2 regions of the Sphingobium sp. FG58 genome follow, and region 1 is predicted to be linked to the other one. Evidence: riboswitches for the same ligand, from Rfam matches in the RefSeq annotation. Region 1 holds a riboswitch; the other holds the start of a gene.
The links. A riboswitch is a leader RNA that binds a small molecule or an ion and turns the genes downstream of it on or off. The one in region 1 is predicted to bind cobalamin.
Positions count from the first base shown of each region.

Region 2: it holds a riboswitch for cobalamin, as region 1 does, so the genes downstream of both, ACODR8_RS10390 (TonB-dependent receptor plug domain-containing protein) here and ACODR8_RS07375 (HoxN/HupN/NixA family nickel/cobalt transporter) in region 1, are expected to answer to the same signal.

Region 1 covers NZ_JBMDJF010000004.1:166,346-169,753, forward strand. The annotation lists gene cobW (cobalamin biosynthesis protein CobW) at 1-601, opposite strand, end outside; cobalamin riboswitch at 786-1,017, opposite strand; gene ACODR8_RS07375 (HoxN/HupN/NixA family nickel/cobalt transporter) at 1,079-2,101, opposite strand; cobalamin riboswitch at 2,301-2,535, opposite strand; gene tenA (thiaminase II) at 2,607-3,269, opposite strand; gene ACODR8_RS07385 (TonB-dependent receptor) at 3,284-3,408, opposite strand, start outside.
Region 2 covers NZ_JBMDJF010000007.1:7,061-10,468, forward strand. The annotation lists gene ACODR8_RS10390 (TonB-dependent receptor plug domain-containing protein) at 19-1,854, opposite strand; cobalamin riboswitch at 2,028-2,246, opposite strand; gene fdhD (formate dehydrogenase accessory sulfurtransferase FdhD) at 2,317-3,111, opposite strand; gene ACODR8_RS10400 (formate dehydrogenase subunit delta) at 3,143-3,408, opposite strand, start outside.

The sequences.
Region 1 (3,408 bases):
TCACGGCGCGCGCGACCGCCACGCCGTCCGGCCCGGCCAGATCCACCTTGGTCAGCAGCACCATGTCGGCGCAGGCCAACTGATCCTCAAACACTTCGGCGAGTGGCGTTTCATGGTCGATGCCCGGATCGGCGGCGCGTTGCGCTTCTATAGCGACCAGATCGGGCGCGAAGCGACCTGCAGCTACCGCTTCGGCGTCGGCCAGCGCCAGTACCCCGTCCACCGTGATGCGGCTGCGGATCGCGGGCCAGTCGAATGCCTTGAGCAGGGGTTTGGGCAGGGCCAGCCCCGATGTTTCAATCAGGATATGGTCGGGTCGGGGATCGAGTGCGAGGAGATGTTCGACCGTGGGAATGAAATCGTCCGCCACGGTGCAGCAGATGCAGCCATTGGCCAGTTCGACGATATTATCGGCCGGGCAATCGGGAATGGCGCAGGATTTGAGGATGTCGCCATCCACCCCCAATGTGCCGAATTCATTGACGACGACCGCCAGCCGCCGCCCGCCCGCGTTGCGGATCAGGTGGCTGATGAGCGTGGTTTTCCCCGCGCCCAGAAAGCCAGTGACGATGGTGACGGGCACCTTGGTGAGGTCCGACATGGCAATTCTCCGCGCGCCGCGACGACGAAGGGCGGGGCGTACCGGCGCACGTCGCCGGTCGGCGCGCGACGACGGACAGGCGCGCAAAGTCGCCCGGCGCAACGCACCGATGCGGCCCCAGCCGCATGGACTCGTCGCTCAGACGGAGAGTTACCGTGCCAAGACCATCCCCTGGATCTGGGCAAGAGCGACCGGTGCGCCGGCAGGTCTCCTGGCTCGCGGGTCACAGCTTGATGCACGCCTTCCCGGATTCGCGCATGGTGCGCCGTCCAGTGGCTGCTCCCCCAAAAGAGGAGCGATGTGCATCGCGCTATCCGCTTACAGTTGCAGGGACAGCCGCGGATTTGGACGGAAAACCGCCCGCACCGCATTCCCGATTAAGCCTCTTGCGAGGCACCGGCGCGATCATGTGAGAACCGGCGTAAACCGGCTTTCACGCCTGTCCCTAATCCAGTTTATCGCCCAAGCCAAGCATGATCAGGTCGCCAGTCGCACCTCAATCTCGTCGAAGCGTCGCCACCGGTAGATCAGGAAACTGGCGATCCAGCAGAACAGGAACAGACCGATAATGGCAAAGCCCAGACTGTTGAAATTCTCGCCCAGCGCGCCAGCCATGTCCCATGGCCAGCCAGCCAGCCCCAGCTTGTCGCCAATCAGCGCGATCGTTTCGATCCCGCCGATGACGATGGCGACAATGGCCGAGATCAGGGTGATGGTGATATTGTAATAAAGTTTGCGGATAGGTTTGACGAACGCCCAGTCATAGGCACCCAGCATCACCACCCCGTCCAGCGTGTCGATCAGCGCCATGCCGACCGCGAACAGCGCAGGCAGGACCAATATGGTGCCGATCGACAGGCCGTTGGCCGCCTGATGCGCGGACATGCCCAATATCGCGACTTCGGTGGCGGTATCGAAACCGAAGCCGAAGAGGAAACCTAAAGGGGCCATATGCCAGCTGCGGTTGACCAGCCGGAACATCGGGCGGAACAGTCGGGCCAGCAGGCCGCGCCCGGACAGCAGCAGGTCCAGATCCTCCTCATTATAGGCGCCGCCCGCCCGGACATGGGCGAAGCTGCGCCATACCGATCGCAGGATGATGAGGTTCATGCCCGCAATGGCGAACAGGAAGAGCGCGGACACTGCGGTCGCGACCACGCCGCCGACTTGTTTGAACCAGACGAAATCGGACAGGGCGTTGGTGGTCAGCACGATCAGCACGGAGGCTATGGCGATGATGCTGCTATGGCCGATGGCAAACCACAGGCCGACGGAGATGGGTCGCTGACCTTCCTGCATCAGCTTACGGGTCACATTGTCGATCGCCGCGATATGATCGGCATCGACGGCGTGGCGCAGGCCGAGACCCCAAGCGAGCAGCGCGGTCCCCAGCATCAGTGGTTGATCGTGAAACAGGCTGACGGCCCAGCCCCAGGCGGCCATATTCGCCACAATCAGCGCGGCGATCAGCATCGCGACGCGACTGCGCAGCCGCGTCATTCCCTTGTTTTTCGGGTCGCTCACAAGCGTCTCCCCCTGGCGTCCTGCGACATGGCCGGGCCTGCTGGCGCAACGCGACAGCCGACACGCGCGGCGACCGGACGCATCAAGCGGCCAACGCACGTCCCGAAGCGGCCCCGCCGCTTACACGTCGCTCAGACGGAGTTCACCGTGCCACGGCCATCCCCTGGGCCAGGGCTAGAGCGACCAGACGCCGGCAGGTCTCCTGGCTTGCGGGTCACAGCTTGATGCGCGCCTTCCCAGGCCTCGCAGGATTTAGCGTCCGGCCCAGTGGCTGCCCCTTGGATATCGGGGCGTGTGCATCGCGCTATCCGCTTACAGTTGCAGGGACAGCCGTGGATTTGGACGGCAAAGCGCCCGCACCACATTCCCGATTAAGCCCTTGATAGGGCACCGGCGCGATCATGTTTGGAAACCGGCATGAGCCGCCTTCCGCGCGCGTCCCTAGATGAGTTTATGGCAAAGGCCAATGGGACTTTGCGCGTCAGACCGGCCAGGCTTCAAGCCGCCAGGCCGAATCCCAGAACATCCATTCGTACCGGGTCGCATTGCGGAAGGCGCGGGCCATGGCTTCGCGCATTGCCGGAGTCGTGGTGGCGGCGGCTTCGTCCACCAGCGCGCGGACGCGGTCGGTCGCTGCGCCAAAGCCGGGATCGGCATAGGTGTCGATCCATGGCGCATAGGGGTTGGGGCTGGTGGCGCGCGGCTTGATGGCGCAGCCGACTTCCCAATAGACCCAGAAGCAGGGCAGGATGCCTGCGATCAGCTCTTCATAGCTGCGGGTCGCGGCGAGGCTCGCCAGATAGCTGGTATAGCCAAGGCAGGCCGGGGTCGGTTCGGCGGCCTGCGCCATCGCTGCGGTCACGCCGAACTGTGCGAAGAAGGCCTGATGCAGCCCTTCCTCCACCTGCACCGCGACCTTGGCCCCATCGGAAAATTCCAGCCGGCCGGCAGGGCTGGGCGCACGGGCCGCGGCGATCGCCAGCACGCGGGCATATTCGGCGAGGTAGAGGCTGTCCTGTACGATATAATGCTGGAAACTGTCGCGCGGCAGCGTGCCGTCGGCCAGTGCGGTCAGGAATGGATGGGCCAGGATCGCCTGCCGCAGCGGGGCGACCTCCGCCCAGATCTGATCGCAAAAGCCCATCGCTATGTCCTTCGTCAGAAGCGCACGGTGGCGCTGGCGCCGAACTGGCGGCCGGTGTTGATGGTGAAACTGTCGAATGGACCATTGGGACCGAGGCCCAGCAGCAGCGGCAATTGCTGCTGGCCAAAGGCCGAGATCG
Region 2 (3,408 bases), on a different contig from region 1:
GTCCCCCCTTGTGCCATATCAGAAGCGGACACGCACACCGCCAAAGGCGGAGCGGCCATAGACGCCATAGCCATAGGCAGTGGCGTAGGCTTCATCGAACAGATTGTCGATCCGGCCATAGACTTCCAAATGCTCGCCCAGTGGCAGCGAGGCCCGCAAACCGGCAAGCGCATAGCCGTCCAGACGACGGGTGTTGGACGCATTGTCGAAACTGTCGCCCACCATCGTCACCGTGGCACCCGTCGAGAGGCCGAAAGACCAGACATAGTCCGCCGAGACGCTGACCGCATTGACGGCGCGGCGCGGCAGGCGGTTGCCATCATTGATCCCGCCCGACCGGTCGCGCGCATCGACATAGCTATAGCTGCCGGTCACGGTCAGCGCGTCCACCGGCTTTAACGCGATGCTGGCCTCCACACCCTTGGCGCGGGTGCGGTCCAGATTGCTGTAGCTGAAGGTCGCATTGTCATAATTGATCTGGTCGGTGGTATCGCGCAGAAAAGCCGTGACCGAGACTGTCGCCCGCCCGCCGTCCAGGCTCTGGTCGAAACCGACATCATAGCTTTTCGAGCGTTCGGGGCGCAGCGCGCTGTTGCCGCTGAACATGTCGTAAAGCTGATAGAGCGAGGGTGCCTTGAACCCTTCGCCATAGCTCAGGCGAATATTGGTCGCGCCCGCATTGGGCGTATAGTTGGCGTTCGCGCCGAATGTTGTCGCGCCGCCAAACTGGCTATGATCATCATGCCGTACGCCACCGGTGACCGACAGGCCGGTGAAGGGCTTGACGATCGCCAGCGCATAGACGCTGTCGATGTTGATCTTCGCCGACGACGTGCTGCCGAAGCCGAAGAAATCATAATCGGGCCGCTCATGTTCATAGCCGAACACCAGCTTGGCCTGATCGACCGGGGCATAGACGCCTTCATAGTCGAAGCGCAGGTTGGTGCCGGAATAGCCATAGTCCGGGTCGGTGCCGCGCACGAAATAATAGTCGCGGTCGTTGCGCAGATAAGTGACCGCCGCGCGGTTGGTCAGCTTCCCATCCAGCAGGGCGAGGTTGAGGCCCGCATAGCCCACATATTGGTCGAGCTTGCTCACATCGCTGCTGTCGGCAGGCGCGCCGAAGAAGCTGTCATAGTCCAGGTCGGCCTGGATATAATAGCCGCGCAGGTCCAGGCTCAGCGCATCGCTGAACGCCAGTTTCAGCCGGGCGTTGGTGGCGATATTTTCATAACCATCCTTTTCCGTGCCGCCCGCCGCCGAGGAAATGCCGTCGGTGCGGAAGTAAGCCGCGCCCACCCCGCCCGATGCGATGCCGCTGGTGCCGGAGACGTCCGCCTTGGCATTCACCGTATCGCTATAGCCATAATCGACCGAGGCGTTGGCACCAAAGCCGTCAGCAGGCACGCCGGTCATGATGTTGACCACGCCGCCGATCGCCTGGCTGCCATGCACCACCGAGTTGGAGCCGCGCAGCACCTCGATCCGCTTGATATTGCCGGTCAGCAAATGGCCGAAATCATAGCCATCGCCGATGCCGCTGGGGTCGTTGACCTTCACCCCGTCGATCAGCACCAATGTCTGTGTCGTTTCCGCGCCGCGCAGCGACACGCCGGTCACGCCGCCGACCGATCCATTGCGATTGAAGCGCACCCCCGGCGTCGTCGCCAGCAGATCAACCACATCGACCGCCTGCCGCGTCTGGATGGTCTGCGCGTCGATGACGGTGATCGCCTGCCCGACTTCGTCCCGCGACTGTTCGATGCCCGACGCGGTGACGACGATATTATCGTCCTGCGCCAGAGCGGGCGTAGCCGCCAGCAGCGCAATGAGAGAAATCCCTGTTTTTAACATTATAAATGCCCTGAGCGTCTGAATGCGACTTCAAGGCCAGGGCGTCCGCGCAAGCGGTCGCGCCATGATGCGGGACAAACGCCAGCCCCCGCCGCACGGCACGATGCGGCCCCGGCCGCACAGCGTCGCTCGACGGAAAACCACCGTGCCATGACCATCCCCTGGATCAGGGCAAGAGCGACCAGACGCCGGCAGGTCTCCTGGCTCGCGGGTCAGGGCAATAACGCACGGACCTTCCCAGACACATCGTCCAGTGGCCGGGCCTTGCGACCCGCGTGCATCATGCTCACCGCTTACAGTTGCAGGGACAGCCGCGGAATTGGGCGCTTGCACGCCCGCACCGCATTCCCATTTTCAGCCCCTTGCGGGACACCGGCGCGATCTAGCTGCAAGGGAAGCCAAGCCCCCCTCACGCCGCGCGCTCTAGGGGAAAGGCACCGCGATGCCAAGCGGCCTGTGGCGCTACGCCAGCGGAGCGTTGCCCCGGTGCAACACCGCGTCGGCCCGCGCCAGCACGACCAGCGGCAATCCCGCCGCCGCCGCGCGCTCTGCCGCCAGCCTCGTGGGGGCGGAAATCGTCACCAGCAGTGGGCATTGGCTCAGCACCGCTTTTTCCACCAATTCATAGGAACAGCGCGACGACAGCAGGGCAAAGCCGCCGTCCCAGTTCGCCCCCGCCCGCTTCATCGCGCCGATCAGCTTGTCGAACGCATTGTGCCGCCCGACATCCTCCCGCGCCAGAAGGATCGCCCCGTCCGCGCTGACCCACGCGGCGGCATGGGCCGCACCGGTGGCGGCGTTGAGCGGCTGATGCACCGCCAGCCCATCGAGCGCGCGAAAAATCGCCGCCCGGTCGGCGCGCGAACGCGCCGCTACCTGTGGCAGGGGCCGGATCGCCTGCTCCAGATTTTCAATGCCGCATATGCCGCACGAGGAGTCCGACGCCCGGTGCCGCACCCGGTCCAGCAACAGGTCCGTCCGCGACGGCGGCAGGGTGGCGCGGGCGACGATGCCTTGATCGGTGCGATGGGTATCCACATCGAACGGCGCATCGTCCGGGCCGATCAGCCGCTCGGCCAGCGCGAAGCCCTGCACCAGATCGCCAATATCGGCCGGCGTCGCCATCAGCACGGCATAGCCGATACCGTTAAATTCGATCGCAACCGGCACTTCGTCGGCCAGCGCCCGATCGATCGGCTGCGTCGCCCCATCGGCGGTCAGCCGGTCGAAAGTCATGCTCTGGCGGTCTGCATCCATCAAGAAGGGGTAGCGGTGGATCGCGCGCCGCTCAACCGGCGTCGCAATGCCCCGTCTCGTCCACCATGTTGAATTGCGCCGCATCCACTTGCGGAGCGCCCCTGGCCTGCGCCATGCGCGCAACGGCTGCGGCCACTATGGGGGAAAGCCGTTCGGGCTGGTCCTGCGCAATGGCAATGATCTGCGCTTTTATGCGCGGGTCCCAGAAACGGGTCAAATGCTCGGCCAGCGCCGCCACCGCCTTCGCCTCGCCCATGGTTTCCAGGTTGCGCGCAATCTGGTGCGCCATATAGACCA